Regions from separate parts of the Desulfoluna sp. CLI2B genome, predicted to be linked through region 2. Evidence: riboswitches for the same ligand, from Rfam matches in the RefSeq annotation. Region 2 holds a riboswitch; each other region holds the start of a gene.
The links. A riboswitch is a leader RNA that binds a small molecule or an ion and turns the genes downstream of it on or off. The one in region 2 is predicted to bind cobalamin.
Positions count from the first base shown of each region.

Region 1: it holds a riboswitch for cobalamin, as region 2 does, so the genes downstream of both, ACOYW2_RS10550 (TonB-dependent receptor plug domain-containing protein) here and ACOYW2_RS02250 (phosphomethylpyrimidine synthase ThiC) in region 2, are expected to answer to the same signal.
Region 3: it holds a riboswitch for cobalamin, as region 2 does, so the genes downstream of both, ACOYW2_RS10515 (DUF2162 family putative transporter) here and ACOYW2_RS02250 (phosphomethylpyrimidine synthase ThiC) in region 2, are expected to answer to the same signal.

Region 1 covers NZ_CP186557.1:2,198,842-2,204,594, forward strand. The annotation lists gene ACOYW2_RS10540 (cobaltochelatase subunit CobN) at 1-612, shown strand, start outside; gene ACOYW2_RS10545 (sirohydrochlorin cobaltochelatase) at 710-1,030, shown strand; cobalamin riboswitch at 1,238-1,443, shown strand; gene ACOYW2_RS10550 (TonB-dependent receptor plug domain-containing protein) at 1,739-3,700, shown strand; gene ACOYW2_RS10555 (MotA/TolQ/ExbB proton channel family protein) at 4,248-4,907, shown strand; gene ACOYW2_RS10560 (ExbD/TolR family protein) at 5,081-5,491, shown strand; gene ACOYW2_RS10565 (energy transducer TonB) at 5,488-5,753, shown strand, end outside.
Region 2 covers NZ_CP186557.1:459,625-465,377, forward strand. The annotation lists gene sstT (serine/threonine transporter SstT) at 1-1,188, opposite strand, end outside; cobalamin riboswitch at 1,716-1,941, shown strand; partial or broken gene ACOYW2_RS02250 (phosphomethylpyrimidine synthase ThiC) at 2,291-3,154, shown strand; gene ACOYW2_RS02255 (phosphomethylpyrimidine synthase ThiC) at 3,277-3,552, shown strand; gene cobT (nicotinate-nucleotide--dimethylbenzimidazole phosphoribosyltransferase) at 3,814-4,881, shown strand; gene ACOYW2_RS02265 (methyltransferase) at 4,975-5,753, shown strand, end outside.
Region 3 covers NZ_CP186557.1:2,187,533-2,193,285, forward strand. The annotation lists gene ACOYW2_RS10495 (PAS domain-containing protein) at 1-522, shown strand, start outside; gene ACOYW2_RS10500 (ABC transporter ATP-binding protein) at 529-1,362, opposite strand; gene ACOYW2_RS10505 (FecCD family ABC transporter permease) at 1,359-2,378, opposite strand; gene ACOYW2_RS10510 (ABC transporter substrate-binding protein) at 2,375-3,289, opposite strand; cobalamin riboswitch at 3,425-3,633, shown strand; gene ACOYW2_RS10515 (DUF2162 family putative transporter) at 3,840-4,571, shown strand; gene ACOYW2_RS10520 (MotA/TolQ/ExbB proton channel family protein) at 4,593-5,237, shown strand; gene ACOYW2_RS10525 (DUF2149 domain-containing protein) at 5,234-5,605, shown strand; gene ACOYW2_RS10530 (helical backbone metal receptor) at 5,741-5,753, shown strand, end outside.

The DNA.
Region 1 (5,753 bases), 1.7 Mb from region 2:
GACATGAAAACGTTTTTCAACAAAGCCAACCCCTGGGCCTATCAATCCCTTACGGCCCGCATGCTTGAGTCCGTAAGGAAAGGGTACTGGGCCCCGGACGAATCCGTGACGAAGAATTTGGCCAAAGAGTACGCCGTGGGCGTCATTGAAAAGGGCGTGGCCTGCTGCGACCACACCTGCAACAACCCCTTATTGAATCAGATGGTGGTGACCCTTATCTCCATGCCCGGCATGCTCTCCCCGGAGATGGTGGAAAAATTCACCCTGGCCATGGAAGAGGCCGTGGGAACGACCCTTGAAAATCAGCGAGCCAAACAAAAAGCGGTCCACGACAAGGTCCTGGCGGCCGCAAAGCCCCATACAAATGCGCCCGTTGAAAAAGCCGAAGCCTCTCAGGTATCCGATCCCGCAACTCCGTCAGAATCCGAAACCCTTGAGGTGACAGAAACCGGCAGCGGCGACCGAAAGGTCCAGGGGTACAAGATGGAAAAAATCGAGACCAGGGAAGAGACCACAAAACTCTCCTCATCCGGGGTGATGTGGTATGCGGCGATTTTTCTCTTGGGCTTTATCGGGTTGTTTGCCTGGGGCATGACCAAAGCCAATGCATAACCCGGATATTTCCTGGAAACCATGCAACCGCAAACCGCCTCCAACACGAAGCCACCCTGTTTATAGGCCACGGCACCGATCACCCGGCCTGGACGCGATGCTGAAAAGCACCTACGGCCCCAGTGCCTTTACTGGGGTGGTGGAGGGCTTTCCCGAGGCTGAGGATATCGTAAGTACGGTTAAAGCAGCCGGTTTTACACGGGTGAAGATCGTTCCGCTGATGCTGGTGGCCGGGGTGCATTACCTGGAAGACCTGGCTGGCGACGATGAAGACTCCTGGAAAAACCTCTTTGCAACAGAAGGCATTGAAACCACCTTCATTGATCGGGGTATCGGGTACATGCCGGAGATTGTGCGGCTCTTTGTCCGGCACCTGGAAGAGGCTATGGACATGGTCCTTGAAGCGGAAACGGTGTGAGGCCTTTCTATTGACGTGGTGAGTCAAGCCGCAGGATCTGTTTTTTTATTGTTATGCATTTTTATTTTTACTGTAACATAAAACCGTTACACTCTTAACTGCAGGCATGAGCAAAAGGAAAAAACGGCGCCCCTTGTTCACGCACAGAGGGGGTGACAAAAAAGATAAGAAAGTGTTTGACACACGTCGAATATCTTGTGTAGATAAACATACAAATTGATCTCTGGTGCACGCTTCTTTTTTAACAAAAGAGATGCTGCTTAAAAGGGAACCCCGTGAGAATCGGGGACGGGCCCGCCGCTGTAACCGGGGACGAACTTCGTATATACGCCACTGCTCATGATCTGAGCGGGAAGGCGCGAGGGTTCGGACGATCCGGAAGTCAGAAGACCTGCCAGGGTGAATTCACCTGCTTATGCTTTTTGTAAAGTACAATCAGGTGAGGGGTTTCGTTCTCGCGGTAGGAACTGGAGACCTGATCAGACGACATGGGAAAAACGGCCCCATGCCCCCTTTTTATTGTAGGCTTCATGGGGCTTTTTTTGTTTGGGCGAAACGCCCGAGGTGTCTCTCTTCTCTCCTTATACCCAGCCCCCTTGAATGGAAGCCCCCCGCAACTCGAAACAGCAGTGGTTCAGGTGGTCGTTCTGCATGGAGGATCGCCGCCTCCGGTGCAAAAGAAGTCTGATGCTTGTGGAAGGAAAAGTAATGAGAAAAAGTCTGATGATCGGTGCTGTCGCCGCCTGGGTGGCGGCCAGCTCCCCGGCCTGGGCAACCGACGCTGCCCTGGATGAATATGTGGTGACCGCGTCGCGAGCCAAAGAGAGCATTACGGAAGTGGCGGCGGCTGTGACGGTGATTGACTCGGAAACAATCGAGAACTCCTCGGCAAGAAACTTGGGAGAGCTGCTTGTGGAAAAGGGCGGCGTTCAAATACGCGAGTATCCCGGAGCTCTGACGACTGTGAAGATCCGTGGGTTCAGCACAGACACCCATGGAAACGACCTGATGGGTAATGTGCTTATCCTCATTGATGGTCGCCGTGCAGGGACCGGCAACGCAGCCAAACTGATCACAAAAAATGTTGAACGAGTGGAAATTATCAAGGGGCCTGCAGCCGTTCAGTACGGTTCGGCGGCCATGGGTGGCGTTGTAAACGTTATTACCAAAAAAGGGACCGGGAAGCCCACCGTTTCAGCTTACGCAAAGACCGGATCTTATGACTACAACGAATTTGGAACTGACGTGTCGGGAACCGCTGGCAAAATCGATTTCTCTGCGTCTGTATCCCATTCCGAAGAAGGCGATTACGAAACAGGCAGCGGCAAGGAATACTTGAACACGGGTAATGATGGAATCCTTCGTGCCAGCCTGAACACAGGGTATGAGTTTTCTCCCGGACACCGCATCGGATTGACGTATACGCTCTTTGATGGCGACGACATCGGCAACCCCGGCAGTATCGACGCCAACGACCTGGACAACACAAAAGATTCGGAAAACAGCTCCTACGACGTTACTTATGACGGGAAAAACAGCACATCGTCACTGGCATGGATGCTTCGATACTTCGGCGGAACGGACAAAGACACGTGGAATGACCCTTCAGATAGCAATGCCTCGGGGTGGGATGACGGCATTCCCAGTGTGCATGAAACAGACAGCAAGGGCGCTCAGGCCCAAGTTTCATACGATGGTCAGCGATTCGGGCTTACCACCGGCGTGGATTGGGTGGATTATGATGTGACCAACGAGCCCAGTGCACCGAATAACACAGCATTTGACAACACAGCCGGATTTGCCCTGGGAAAGGTTAAACTTCTTGACCAGAAATTAATTCTCATCGGTGGGGCTCGGTATGATCACTACTCCGTAGATATTTCCGGAGATCAAGGCAGCGATAAATCCGATGATGACCTGAACCCAAGCCTGGGCGTTGTCTACAACCTCTCCAAGCAGGTCAAGCTCAGGGCATCCGTTGCCGACGCCTTTCGCATGCCCTCTGCAGAACAGCTGGCCGCTGATTTTACGTCTTACGGGACTCATTATGTCGGCAACCCGGATTTGAACCCGGAGAAAAGCCGAACCTATGAAGCGGGAGTGGATATTACCCGTGGTAGCTTAAAAACAGGCCTCACCGTTTTTACCACCGAATATGATGATAAAATCGTGACTGACAAGCAGCATGGATTTACTACCTACAAAAACCTGGATGAAGCAACCATCAGTGGCGTTGAAGGCGAATTTTCCTACACATTCTCCGACATCTTCGGGGGCTGGGAACTCAGGCCCTACGCCACGCTGACACATCTTTTCAAATACGAGGATGCAGAGACCGACAAAGACCTCAAGTATACATCGGATCTCGATATTTCAGCAGGCATCGCTCTGACCGATCTGGATGGGTTCTCTTCGGATCTCAGCGTCTCATACCTGAGCAGCCAGGATGTGGTTAAATACAACCCAGACTGGTCAACATCCGATGTGACGCTTCCTTCGGTCACCGTGACCAATTTCACCATCACCAAACGCGTGCTGACCACGGACAAACTAGGGAGCCTGTCCCTCCGCGGTGAAGTGAAAAACCTGTTTGATGAAGATGCGGCCTATGTTCTGGGATACCCCATCCCGGGCCGCCGATTTTTTGCCGGGGTAACCTGGTCCTACTAATCCGGGTTGTCCCCACGACCCGGGCTGGGACCGGTTTCCCCGCTCACCAATTTTCGCCGGACCTGTGACACCGGCGGAAAATCAGGGGGGCATCGTCGCCCCCTTGAAAACCCCTTGAAGGCCGTGCCCGGCGCATCAGGGCAGGCCGCCCCCGTTTTTCCCGTCTTTGGCTGTATGATTGGGCAGCTGCTAAGAGGGCGGGAGATCCTCCTTGCGGAGGGCGGTTCGGTTCTTTTTGAACCGAATGCAAAGGAAAGGGCCGGAAAAGGGGTGTTGCTCCGCCCGTTGACTCGGAGCATCATGTATCTCCTGATCTGTGGTTGGAATCAGGGGCAGGGGAGGGACAACGGCGTCCCTCCCCCCTCCCATGATATCCGGCTGGATTCGGAGATTTTTTGTTGACGGGATCATCTCGCATTGCCGGATGATCTGTGCTATATATCGCAGCGATCATGGCAATTGATCCCTTGTTATCACAGCGCCTTGCTGAAATGATTTTGTTTCTGCGAGGCTTTGGTGTTTTCATTCCGAGACAGGTACAGGCAACATGATTCACTTATTGAAAAGCGGCGGCCTGCTGATGCTTCCGCTGGTTTTATGTTCTTTTGTGTCACTGACCCTTATCATTGAGCGATCCATCTTCTGGCTCCGCATCAGGCGGGATAAGGACCGAGAGCTGGTCTATCGGGTCCTGGACCTTGCCGAGCAGGGGCTCTGGGACGAGATCCGCCTGGCTGCACGGGGCTCCCGCAACTTCATTATCCGTATCCTGATCAACGGCATCCTGCATCGCGATTACTCCATGGCCATGGCCATGGAATCCGCGGCATCTGATGAGCTGCGCAAGATGAGGCGTTTCATGGGCGTGCTGGAAACCATCATCACTGTGGCTCCCCTGCTGGGGATCCTGGGAACCGTGGTGGGCATCATCCATTCTTTCGATATGCTCGGGGCCAAGGGTATCGGCGATCCCCAGGCCGTGACAGGGGGGATTGCCCAGGCTCTCATTACGACGGCTGCGGGCCTTTCCATCAGTATTCTGACCCTGCTTCCCTGCAACTACTTCAACGCCTGTGCCGAAGCTTCGGCCCTTGCCATCGAAAAATATGCCACCTCCCTTGAGATTACCTATGAAAAAAGAGCCAACGGCAACAACGATGTGCAACGTCCGGAAGAGGGAAAGCTCGCAGCCGGGGGCAGGGGATAAGCATGCGCGAACAAATCATCTAAATAGCCCGGTACCGGGTACATGCAATGTATGAGCATACCCTTGTGTGATGAATCCCGGGGCATGTTACGTAGTATACGGAAAGGCACCATCGCCTCCATGTAAGGGGGGATCCCTTTCAGGCGGTGTTTTTTAAGAAAAAGGTTTTCCAGATGAAAGTCAAACGAGATTTCAGCATCAAGAACAAGCCGGACATGTTGCCGCTCATCGACGTGGTGTTCCTCCTGCTCGTTTTTTTTATCTACGCAATGCTTTCCATGAGTTACCACAACGGCATCCGCCTTGAGCTCCCGGAGTCCGCCCAGGCCGAGCACATGGAGGAGACAACGGAGCTCATCATCTCAGTGGAAGCAGACGGCCGGGTGTTCATGGGGAAGGAAGAAGTGATCCTGGCGGACCTCGGTGCCAGGGTAAAGCGATACTTTGAGGGGAAGAAAAAAAAGCAGGTCATTCTCAGCGGCCACAAAGACCTGTCGTATCAAAATCTTTTCCATGTCATGGACACCATCCGCGGAGCGGGAATCTGTGACATCGCCCTTCAGGCGGAGGTGGCAAAGCCGTGAATCGCCTGATGCTTTCCGCCTGTGCAGCCGCCTTGCTGCATGCTTTTTTTTTCCTGGTGCCCTTGCCCACGGCATCGGTCATTCCTCCGTCTGCCCCCACCCACGGCACCACCATTTCCGTTTCCATGACTGTTCCGTCGGTGCAGTCCGCTGTCCCGCCCAAAGCGGTGGCAAAGCCGAAACCCCAGAAAACGCCCCCCAAAAAGAAAAAACCAGTTCCTTCCAAAAAGCCTCCTGTTCAAAAAAAGAAAACACAGGCAAA
Region 2 (5,753 bases):
TGCAGCAGTAAACAGCACGTCGGTGGAGCTGTTCAGCGCGGTTTCGGCGGAGTCCTGGATGACGCCGATGATGAAACCGGCAGCCACGACCTGCATGGAGATCTCGTTGGGAACACCGAAGAGGCTGCAGGCAAGGGGGATCAGGAGGAGCGAACCACCGGCCACACCGGAGGCACCGCAGGCGGAGACGGAGGCGATGATGCTCAACAGAAGTGCCGTTGCCATGTCGACCTGAATGTTCAGGGTGTGGACGGCAGCCAGGGTCATCACGGTGATGGTGATGGCGGCGCCGGCCATGTTGACGGTGGCACCCAGCGGAATGGAGACGGAGTAGGTGTCTTCGTTGAGGTCGAGGCGCTTGCACAGGTCCATGTTCACGGGGATGTTGGCCGCGGAGCTGCGGGTGAAGAAGGCGGTGACGCCGCTTTCACGCAGGCAGGTGAACACGAGAGGGTAGGGGTTGCGCCGGGTCATGAAGAAGACGATGGCCGGGTTGACGATGAGGGCGATGATGAGCATGGCACCCAAAAGAACCTGAAGCAGGTGGGTGTAGCCGGAAAGGGCTTCAAAACCGGTGGTGGCGATGGTCTGTGAGACCAGGCCGAAGATGCCCAGGGGGGCAAACCGGATAACCAGCTTGACGATGCTGGAGACGCCGTTGGAGACGTCGTGCAGGAAAGTCTTGGTTGCTTCACCCGTATGCTGGAAGGCGATGCCCAGGGCAATGGCCCAGGCAAGGATGCCGATGAAGTTCCCCGTAGCCAGGGCGTTGATGGGGTTGTCCACGATTTTGAAGAGAAGGGTGTTGAGAACCTCCCCGATACCGTTGGGCGGTGTGGCTGCCGTGTCTGTGGCCACCAGGGTCATGTTGGTGGGGAAGAGAAAACTCAAGGTGACGGCTACGAGTGCCGCCATAAAGGTTCCCACCAGGTAGAGACCGATGATGGAGCGCATGTTGGTGTGGGTGCCGCGCTTCTGGTTGGCAATGGAAGAGGCGACGATGACAAAAACGAGGATGGGTGCAACGGCTTTAAGCGCTTTGACGAACAAGCTGCCGAACAGGCCTGCGGAGTTTGCCGTATCCGGTGATACCTGAGCAAGGATGACACCTGCAATGATCCCGATCACAATCTGCAGTACCAGGCTTCCCGAAGCGATTTTTTTAAAAATCCCTGTCACTTGATTCATGAATTTCCCCCAAAGTTGGTTAAATATTCCTTAATTCCACTATCACCATTTCATAGGGGAAATATCGCTTATATGTCAATATTTTATTTCCATATAGGCTTATTCGTAACGAGGGCGTTATGTTTTTACGCATTCATGAATCTGAGGCCGAAATGTAGGTAGGAGGAGCTTCAACATTGTAAAATAAAGGCCAAATGGAGTTATGAAGGAACATGGGGCGGCGAGACTGGAATCCCTTTTGGGGGAGTCGTAAAATTTGGGAAGCCTACTGGTATGCCCTGAAACAGCCGGTACACCAAGGTGCTCGAATAAAGTGAAAGAACGCGTAAAAACAGTCTTGCCAACTGTTTGAAATCTTGGAGAACGTTTCTTGAGCGTTCTCTTTGAATGAATGCTTTTTTTAAGGCCTTGATGGGCAAAGCGCATCTTCACACCGCCCTCAAGGTTTTTTTCGCTACCCTTGACGTCGGAGTTTTTTCCCCTTGACGCCCTTTGCCGGTTTCGTGTAGAGGATGGACAGTACCCGGTAACAGGGTACACATTCAATTTGTCATACGGTGTCATGCAAACGGAACTACGGTGAAAATCCGTGACGGTCCCGCCGCTGTAACCGGGTGGCCCGGCGCAGGTTGGTTTCTCCTCATCATGTGAAGAGATGCCAGCGGTCACTGCCTCTCCTGAAGGGGGGCGGGAAGGCGCGTCGGGAGCTCTTACCCCGGAAGTCAGAAGACGTGCATGAGACTCACGTGACCGAGTTCGATGGCAAAGGGCTCTGAGGTATATCTATGTACCTCAGAGCCCTTTTTTTATTGCCTGAAATCGGTGCGTTTCACCGGCACGGGTTGGTGCTGGTGGGAATGATCATGAAATTCCGGCGCTGTCTGTTCGTACTCCTTGCTTTCTTTCGACAGACGGATTTCATGGCGGCATCGGGTGATCTCCCGGGTGGAACCGGGGCGCCGTTGGAGTCGGTGGCCGAACGAATCATGGTGGCGGTACTTTATTTTATGAGCCCGCCGATATGCTTGTAAGGAGAAGAGATACAATGGCTGTAGACAAGACCCAGATTGAATTGGCCCGGGAGGGCGTGGTTTCCCCCCAGATGCAGCAGGTTGCCGAAAAAGAGGGGCATGCCCCCGAGGTCATCCGTGACCTGGTGGCCAAAGGGGAGATCGTTATCCCCAACAACCCCAAGCACAAAGGCCCTGCCGTGGGCATCGGTACCGGCCTCCGTACCAAAGTAAACGCTTCCATCGGGACCAGCTCCGATATCTGCGACATCAAGAGCGAAATTGAAAAAGCCCTGGCCGCAGAGGAAGAGGGCGCCGATACCCTCATGGAACTCTCCGCCGGGGGGGACCTGGACCTTGTCCGCCGCGAGGTGCTGGCAGCCACCAACCTTCCCCTGGGCAACGTGCCCCTTTATCAGGCCTTCAAGGAGACCGGGCGCAAGTATCAGGATCCCTCCAAGCTCGACCCCGAATACCTTTTCGATCTCATTGAGCAGCAGCTCGACGACGGCCTCTCCTTCATGGCCATCCACTGCGGCATCAACCAGTACACCATTGAGCGCCTCCGCGCCCAGGGCTTCCGGTACGGCGGTCTTGCCTCCAAGGGCGGCACCTTCATGGTGGCCTGGATGGACGCCACCAAGCGTGAAAACCCCCTTTACGAGCAGTTCGACCGCGTCTGTGCCCTCATGAAAAAATACGACGCCGTGCTTTCCCTTGGCAACGGAATCCGTGCAGGTGCCATCCACGACAGCCACGACCGCGCCCAGATGGCCGAGATGATCATCAACTGCGAGCTGGCCGAGCTGGGTCGCGAGATGGGCTGCCAGATGATGGTGGAAGGCCCCGGCCATGTGCCCCTGGATGAGATCGAGGGCAACATCATGCTTGAAAAGCGCATGAGCGGCAACGCCCCCTACTACGTCCTCGGCCCCATCCCCTGCGATACCGGCGCCGGGTACGATCACATCACGGCGGCCATCGGCGCGGCCAGCTCCGCCCGTTTCGGCGCAGACCCTGACCTACATCACCCCCGCCAGGATCCGCCCTGCCCACGGTTCAGGATGTGCGTGAGGGTGTGCGCGCCACCCGCCTTGCCACCCGTATCGGAGATATCGCCAAGTACCCCAACCGCCGCGAAACCGAGAAGCTGGCTGCCATGGCCCGTCGCGAGATGCGCTGGGACGATCTGGAAAAACACCTCCTTTTCCCGGAGGTGGCCAAGTCCATCCGTGCAGAGCGCACCCCCGAGCAGGAAGACACCTGCACCATGTGCGGCGACTTCTGCGCCATGAAAAAGGGGATGGAGGTTTTCCAGCCCGACATCAAAGGCGACAAGATCTACAAGGGGTAACCCAGGTTCGCGAATGCTCCAACCCTCGTACCTCGGGTTGTCGCATTCGCTGACGGGCTGTGCCCGTGATCAACGGTACGGGTTATTGACGTGTAGCCATTCAGCTTAAAATGCCTCCGGTGGTCCTGCCGGAGGCAAGTTGAATCGCTACAAAGACGATTTGTTACGAACGACCATTTTGGTCCCCATGGTGCCATGTCTCCAACCACTGGCATCATGGGGGCGCATGTTTTGACTGGATTGATTGAGGAGGGGTTCTGAATGACATTGCTCGAAAAGACCATCGGTTCCATTGTGGGGATCGATCGCGGGATTGAGACGCTTGCCCTTGCCCGCCTGGCCGACCAGGCGCGGCCCCAGGGGAGTCTTGGGGTGCTGGAACCCCTGTCCGCCCGCCTTGCAGCCATTGCCGGTAAAATCGATGTGAAGCTCGAAAAGAAGGTGGTGGTGACCTGTGCCGGAGACCACGGCGTGGTGGAGGAGGGTGTGAGCCTGTTTCCCCAGGAGGTCACCGAGCAGATGGTCCACAACTTCGTGATCAAGGGCGCCTCTATCAACGTGCTGGCCAAGCACGCCGGGGCCGAGTCCCTGGCGGCCGACATCGGCGTCAAGGCCGATTTTGATCCGTCTCTTCCCATCATCCATAAAAAGGTGGCCAGGGGCACCGAGAACTTTACCAAAGGGCCGGCCATGACCCGCGAGCAGGCTGTGGCAGCCATTGAGGCCGGCATTGAGATTGTGAACGAACTCGTGGCCGAAGGCGGGCTGGACATGCTCGGCACCGGGGACATGGGGATTGGCAACACCACCCCCTCCACGGCCATTATCGCCGTGCTCTCCGGGGAAAAGGTGGAAGACCTTACCGGGCGTGGCACGGGCATCAACGATGAGGCCCTTCAGCGCAAAATCGACGTGATCAAAAAAGGGATCGAGGTGAACAAGCCCGACCCCAAGGATCCCGTGGACGTGCTGGCCAAGGTGGGCGGCTACGAGATCGGCGCCCTGGCAGGGCTCGTTCTGGGGGCTGCGGCCCACGGCGTCCCGGTGGTGTGCGACGGGTTCATCTCCACGGCAGGGGCCCTGATTGCAGGGGATCTGGCCCCTACGGCCAAGGAGTACCTCTTTGCCAGCCATCGTTCCGTGGAGGTGGGGCACACCTTCATGCATGATCACCTGGGCGTGGATCCCCTTCTGGACCTGGGCTTTCGCCTGGGCGAGGGCACAGGGGCGGCCCTGACCATGGAGCTCCTGGACGCCTCCACCCGCATCCTGGCCGATGTCCTCACCTTCGACGAGGTGGCCATCAAGGATCCCCACACCAGAGGGTAATGTTATTTTTGTAACCGGTTGTGATACGATGCCCCTGCATGACGCCATGCAGGGGTATTTTTGTATGTGATTTTTGGAAAATGGATGGGTGAGATGACACCGTACTTGAAGTTCAAAAACGTGCTCACGGGGTATCGCCATTATCGGTTGCTTGAGGCAGCCTTTGACGCCGGGATGTTCGAGATCGTGGGCGCTGAACCTGTGACGGCCGAGGAACTCTGCCGCAAGGTGGGGTGGGACCCATCCTTCGGGGCCCGTGCCCTTGCGGCCTTGTGTGTATTGGGGCTTCTGGAAGAGACCCCGCGGGGGATCAGGGTTTCCGAGGAAGGGGCGCTTTTCTTCGGGGCAGATGCGCCCCATCCCATGGCCGGTACCCTGGCCTTTGAAAAACGGCTCTACGACTCCTGGGCTCTCCTGGGAAAGACCCTGGAGCAAGGCGAACGTGTCTACGCCGCATCGGAGAAGAGCGAGGCAGAGTACAAAAAAGACCTGGCCCAGTACATCGAGGCCATGGATGAGGCAGCCCGCATTCGGGCGGCTGAACTCTGGCAGGTGGTGAGGCCGGACAACGAGCAGGGCCTCTTTGTGGAGCTGGGGTTTGGCTCCGGGGCTTACAGTCTTGCCTTTTTGGAACGGCATCCCGGCTGGAGAGGCTCCCTTGCCGACCTGGATGATGTGGTGGGGATTTTTGGCGAGACCAAGGCGAGTCATTCAGCCTTTGACCGAGTGACCCTTTCCTGCGTGAACCTGCTGGATGAGAGCTGGGACCTTTCCGCCTGTGAAGGGGCCGATCTTCTTCTGCTCTCCAACCTGGTGCACTGCCAGGGGGACGAGGAGACCCTGGGGATCGTGCGGCGTGCTGCCGGGCTCCT
Region 3 (5,753 bases), 1.7 Mb from region 2:
TACGATGACCCTGCGTATCTCAAAGGCAAAACGCTTCACGAGGTGCTCCCCGTGGAACTGGCCGAACACTACCTTTCCATGATTCATCTCACCCTTGATACGGAAACCATACAGGTGGTGGAGTACAGCCTCGTGCCCGACACGTTGAAAGACAACCCCGGGGGCGGGCCATCGGACCTTCAGTGGTTCCAGGGGCGCATTTCCCCACTGTTAAACGACGAAGGGCCGCCAGCTTTTATCCTCTGGACCGTCATCAACATCACGGAAAAAAAGAAGGCCGAGCTTGAGCGGGACAGGGCCATGGCAGACCTTGAAAAAGCCCTGGCTGAAATCCGGACCCTCAAGGGGATCCTTCCCATTTGCAGCTCCTGCAAAAAAATCCGCGACAAACAGGGCGTCTGGCATCCTTTGGAGGCCTACATCTCACATCATTCCGAGGCGAACTTCTCCCATGGGATCTGCCCGGAGTGCAGAAACCTTCTTTACCCGGAGTTTGGTGGAGAATCGTCCGGCAAGGGGTGAGCCCCCTCAATGGCTCGCCACGCCCTTGCTCAATCGAGCGGGGACGGGGGTGATGCGCAAGCTTGAGGCCGCCGGGCTCTCTTCCACAAAGAGGCGGCACCCGTAGACGGCTTCCAGCCGTTCTTTTTCCAGGACCTGGGACGGCGCCCCAAAGGACGACACGGTGCCCTTATGGATCAGGCAGAGGGTATCGGCATACATGGCCGCCAGGTTCAAATCGTGGGAGACCATCACCACCCCGGTTCCCCGCTCCAGCTTCAACCTCTCCATCAAATCCATGACACGCACCTGATGGGCCAGATCCAGGGCCGAGGTGGGTTCGTCGAGGAGAATGAACTCGGGCTGCTGGCACACAGCCCTGGAGATAAAGACCCGTTGTTTTTCCCCACCGCTCAGCGCCTCCACCGAACGGTCTGCCAGATGCAGGACATCGGTAAAGGCCATGGCTTCTTCGGCAAGGGCCATGTCTTCATCTTTGTGAAAGCCCAGCATGCCCAGGTGGGGCGCCCGCCCCATGAGCACCACCTCCCGTACCGTCAAAGAAAAAGCACTCTCCACCGATTGAGGTAAAAATGCGATGCGCCGTGCCAGCTCCCGCCGCGTCATCCGGGACAGGGGGGTATTTTCCAGGGACACTTCGCCTGTTCGAGGGCGGGAAAGCCCGGCCAGGCATTTCAGCAGGGTGGTTTTGCCCGTGCCGTTGGGGCCTGCGATGATAAAAAAGGAGCCCCGGGGAACGGAAAGGGTGATGTCCGTCAGCACCTCATGGCTGCCGTAGCCCGTGGAGAGTTCACGGGTGGAAAGGCTGGCTGCCGTGACCGCATTGTTGCGTGTCATCATCGGGCCCTCCTTTTAAGAAGCATGATGAACAAAGGGGCCCCGATCATGGCAGTGATCACCCCCACGGGAATCTCTCCCTCCCGGGGAATCCAACGGGCCAGCAGGTCGCAGATCACCATGAAGGCGCCTCCGCCCACGATGGTGGCAGGCACCAGCACCCGGTGGTCCGAACCAAACACCTGCCGGAGGATGTGGGGCACCACCAGGCCCACAAACCCCATGAGGCCGCTCTGGCAGACCATGGCGCTGACCATGAACGAGGTGGCGATAAGAAGGATAAGGGTGGTCCGCCGGATGGAGACCCCCATGGCCCTTGCCATCTCGCGCCCCATGAGCATGAGGTTCATCTTGTGGGAGAGAAGAAAGATCACCACAAAGCAGGGCAGTACCAGAAGGGCCACCATGCCCACCTGGGGCATGTCTGCTGAGGAGAGATCCCCCATGAGCCAGAACATGATGTCGTGGAGCTTGTTCTCTTCGGAAATGGAGATGAGAAACATAATCACCGCCGAGCAGAATGCGTTGACCATGACGCCGGATAACAGCATGGCGTCCCGGCCCACCCGGCTTTCGCCCCGTGAAAGGACAAGCACCAGGAAGAGGGTGACCATGCTGCCGGCAAAGGCGGTGAGGCTGACCCCCGGCACACGGGCAAATCCGGCAAGTATCCCCATGATGGCACCGGTGGCCGCACCGCCGGAGATGCCAAGGATATAGGGCTCGGCAAGGGGGTTTCCCAGAAGGGCCTGGAAAACCAGCCCCCCTAAGGAGAGCACTGCCCCGCAAAACAGGGCCATGAGCACCCGGGGCAACCGGATGCGCTCGATGATGGCAATCTGGAGGCTGTCTGCCTGGGAATCACCCGTTATGAGCTGTGCCACAGGCGTAAGATCGATACCCGAAGGCCCAGTGGCCAGGCCCAGGAGAACCGCAGCCCCAAGAACCATGGAGAGCAGGGCGGTGATAAGGAGGATTCGTTTCAGCAGGCGCCCCCGTACCCTGGATGTGTCGCTCACCGGGCCGCCTCCTCAAAAAGGGTGGGATGGATCAGGGCCGCCAGCATGGCAAGGCCCTCCACCACACGCGGGGTGGGGCGATCCAGGATGTCCGAATTCACGACATGGATGTTGTTGGTTTGAACGGCGGGAAGGGACGGCCAGCTTGCCCACTCCTGTCTCATGGTGTCGAAGTCGTCGTTTCTCGCCATGGAGGTGATGATGATCATCTCCGGTGCCAGGGCCAGGACCTGTTCTTTGGAAAACCGGGGGTAGGGCGTTTTGCTGGTGACGACGTTCTCTCCACCTGCTCGGCGGATCATTTCGTTTAAAAAGGTGTTTTTGCCCACGGAGACGATGGGGGAGATCCCGATCTGGAAAAAGAGGCGGGGTTTATGGGATGCCCCGGCAATGGTCCGGTCAATGGCTTCCAGCTGGGCGCCCATGGCATCGGTGATGGTTCTGGCCTCACTCGTTGCATTAAGGAGGTTGCCTATCTCATTGATAGAACGGATAATCGTGTCGATACCGTCGGGGTTGACCGTGTACACGGGGATGCCGAAGGCCTTGATACGCTGGATCACTTTATCCGGGTTGCCGTCCTTCACCGCCAGGCAGAGGTCGGGCTTCAGGGAGACAATGGTCTCCAGCTCCGGTCGGATATAGCTGCCGACCCGGGGAAGTTTCTGTGCTGCCGCAGGGTAGTCGCTGTATCGGGTAACCCCGGCAAGGAGATCTCCCTTGCCCAGGGAAAAAACGATCTCGGTGATGCTGGGGGCAAGGGACACCACTCTTTTGGGGGCGTCCGGCAGATCAACGATGCAGCCTGTGGTGTCGGTGACGCTTTTGGCCTGCACACGGGCAGCGAAGAGGCCGCACCAGGCCACGCCCAAAGCGAGAAGGAAAAGGGTGCGTAAGGCTCGATTTTTCATGATGTTATCCATGACCTCCCACGAAACCGGGTCCGCGCATATCTTTGGATATGCTTGAATCCAAAGGGTTCGAGCCTGATTGCCGGATTCTCCCCACAGGGAAAATTATCCTTGACATAGGACATTTCTATGGAATAGTAAACGAGAAATTCAGGTGCTTTTCCCTTTGCATGGCTCAAGGGGAGAAGAGAATAGGGAATCCCGTGAAATTCGGGAACGGACCCGCCGCTGTAAGTGGGGACTGTTTCGGCCACCATGCCACTGGGTGTTGTTAAACACTCGGGAAGGCGCGCCGGACGGGACGATCCGCGAGTCAGAAGACCTGCCTGGATGGAGATGTCTCGATGCCCGTGGTAAAGGCTGAGATATGCCGCGATGCATGCACAGATTGTGTGTCACGCTTTTTTTGTGGGAAAATACGGATCCCCGCACCTTAAACCTACAGGTGCGGGGATTTTTTTGTTTTCACGCCCGCACCCTCCATCCCGGCTTTACGCAACCCGACGGAGACCACTCCGTTGCCGTATGATTTGGAAGGAGTACACGTACCATGGAATGGAAAAGCCTGATTGCCGGATTGGTCTTTACCATGGGAATGTACGCCGCCAAATGCGGCATCGGCCTGGCCTGCGGGTGGTCGCAAAGAAAGAGCCGCCGCCTTGCCTTCATCGCAGTGGCGGCTCTTGCCTATACCCTCCTGTTCGCCGGGTGTTACCTGCTCCTTACCCGAGTCAATCTGTTAAACAAGCTCCTTATCGTAGAACACCTGGTGAAGTGGGCCATGGCCGTTCACGCGGCCATGGCCTCGCTTCTCCTCGTGTGGGGCTCCGCCTTGCTGAAAAAACCTGCCGAGGGATCAGGGCCCGTGCGGGGATGGCTGCTCTTTGCCCTGCCGTGCCCGGTGTGCATGGGGGTGATTCTGCTGACCATCGCCTTTGTTATCGGGCTTTTCCCGGAGAATGCCTTTGGCATGACCGCCATGGCCTGGGGGATTTTCGTCCTCGTTGCATCGGGTGGTTTTCTGATCACCCGATGCCTGGGGGCCCGGTTCGGTACCCCTCACCACGTCATGGGAACGATGATGGTCCTTGCGGCGCTCTGGTTTCTCCTGACGATTCTGGTGGTTCCCCATGTCTCCGAGTTGCCGGATGTGCTTGCCATGGCATCCGGCGCAGCCGATTCGGCCCGCGGCGAGGAAAAGGCATCTATTGCTGCGGCCATTGTTGCATGTTGCCTCTTTGGGGGCGGCATCTTTCTGGATCGTTTTGTCCATACCCATTGACGTTTTTTTAAGGATTCGTACGTGCAAACGGCAGCTCTCATCAAAAGTTATATCTATGTGGTCTCATCATCCCTTCTCTACCCGGTCCTGATCCTTCTGGCCTTTCTCACCTTCTGGGCCGTGGTGTGTGCCGGGGCCCTCTTTTCCGAATGGGTACGAAGGCATCGCATGGCGGTGGAAAACGACGGCCCGGATGTTTTCTTCAGGCCCGACCATGACCTGCATACCACGCCCCGGGTCAGCCGTTATGTGGCCCGGCTCAAAGGCCTCCTGGAAAAAAACGGCGGCGCCTCGACCCTTGAGGTGGAGGGACTCCTTCAGGACACCACGCGCCGGCTCTTTTCCTCTCTTGACATGTACCGCCTGGTGGTTCGCGTTGGCCCGGGCCTGGGCCTCATCGGCACACTGATTCCCATGGGAACGGGGCTGGCCGCCCTGGGACAGGGGGACCTTTCCATGCTCTCTTCGGAGCTGGTCATTGCCTTTACCACCACGGTGGTGGGCCTTGCCGTGGGACTTCTGGCCTATCTGTTCCTCGTCATCAAGACCCGCTGGGCCGATGAGGACCTCCTGAACATGGAGGTGGCCACCGAAGCCCTGGCCGGAACCCCGCAAGACTCATCGGGCAACGGGACAACAGGGGCACCCGCCGGGGAGGCGGCATGAGGTACCTGAAAAAACGACGCTACGCCGTGGGGGGCGGGAATCAGGGGAGGCCCATGGCCTCTGACCCCATGGACGGGGTGGCCAACCTGTTTGACATCGGCCTGGTCTTTATTGTGGGGCTCATCGTGACCCTGTTTTCCACCTATCGCCTCCACGACCTCTTCAACGAAGAGAGCGAGATGACCATCGTCAAAAAAAACAAAAACGGGGAGATGGAGATCATTACCAAATCCAAGCGAAAAATCGAAGCGCTGAAGGTCTCCAAAACCATGGGGGAAGGGGAGGGGCATCGCATGGGCGTGGCCTATCGTCTGGAAGACGGTTCCATGGTGTACGTTCCCGATGGAAACGAGGCTGCACCGGACTAACCCGGATATTTCTCGAATCGAGTGCCCCCATATTCAAGGCCTGTTTGTCAATTTTTCCAAACGTGTTGCCCCGGCAGGGCCGCTGGAGACAAGCGGAGTCATTATCGTTTACGCCACGCAATCAGGAACCCGACCATGACATGGATCC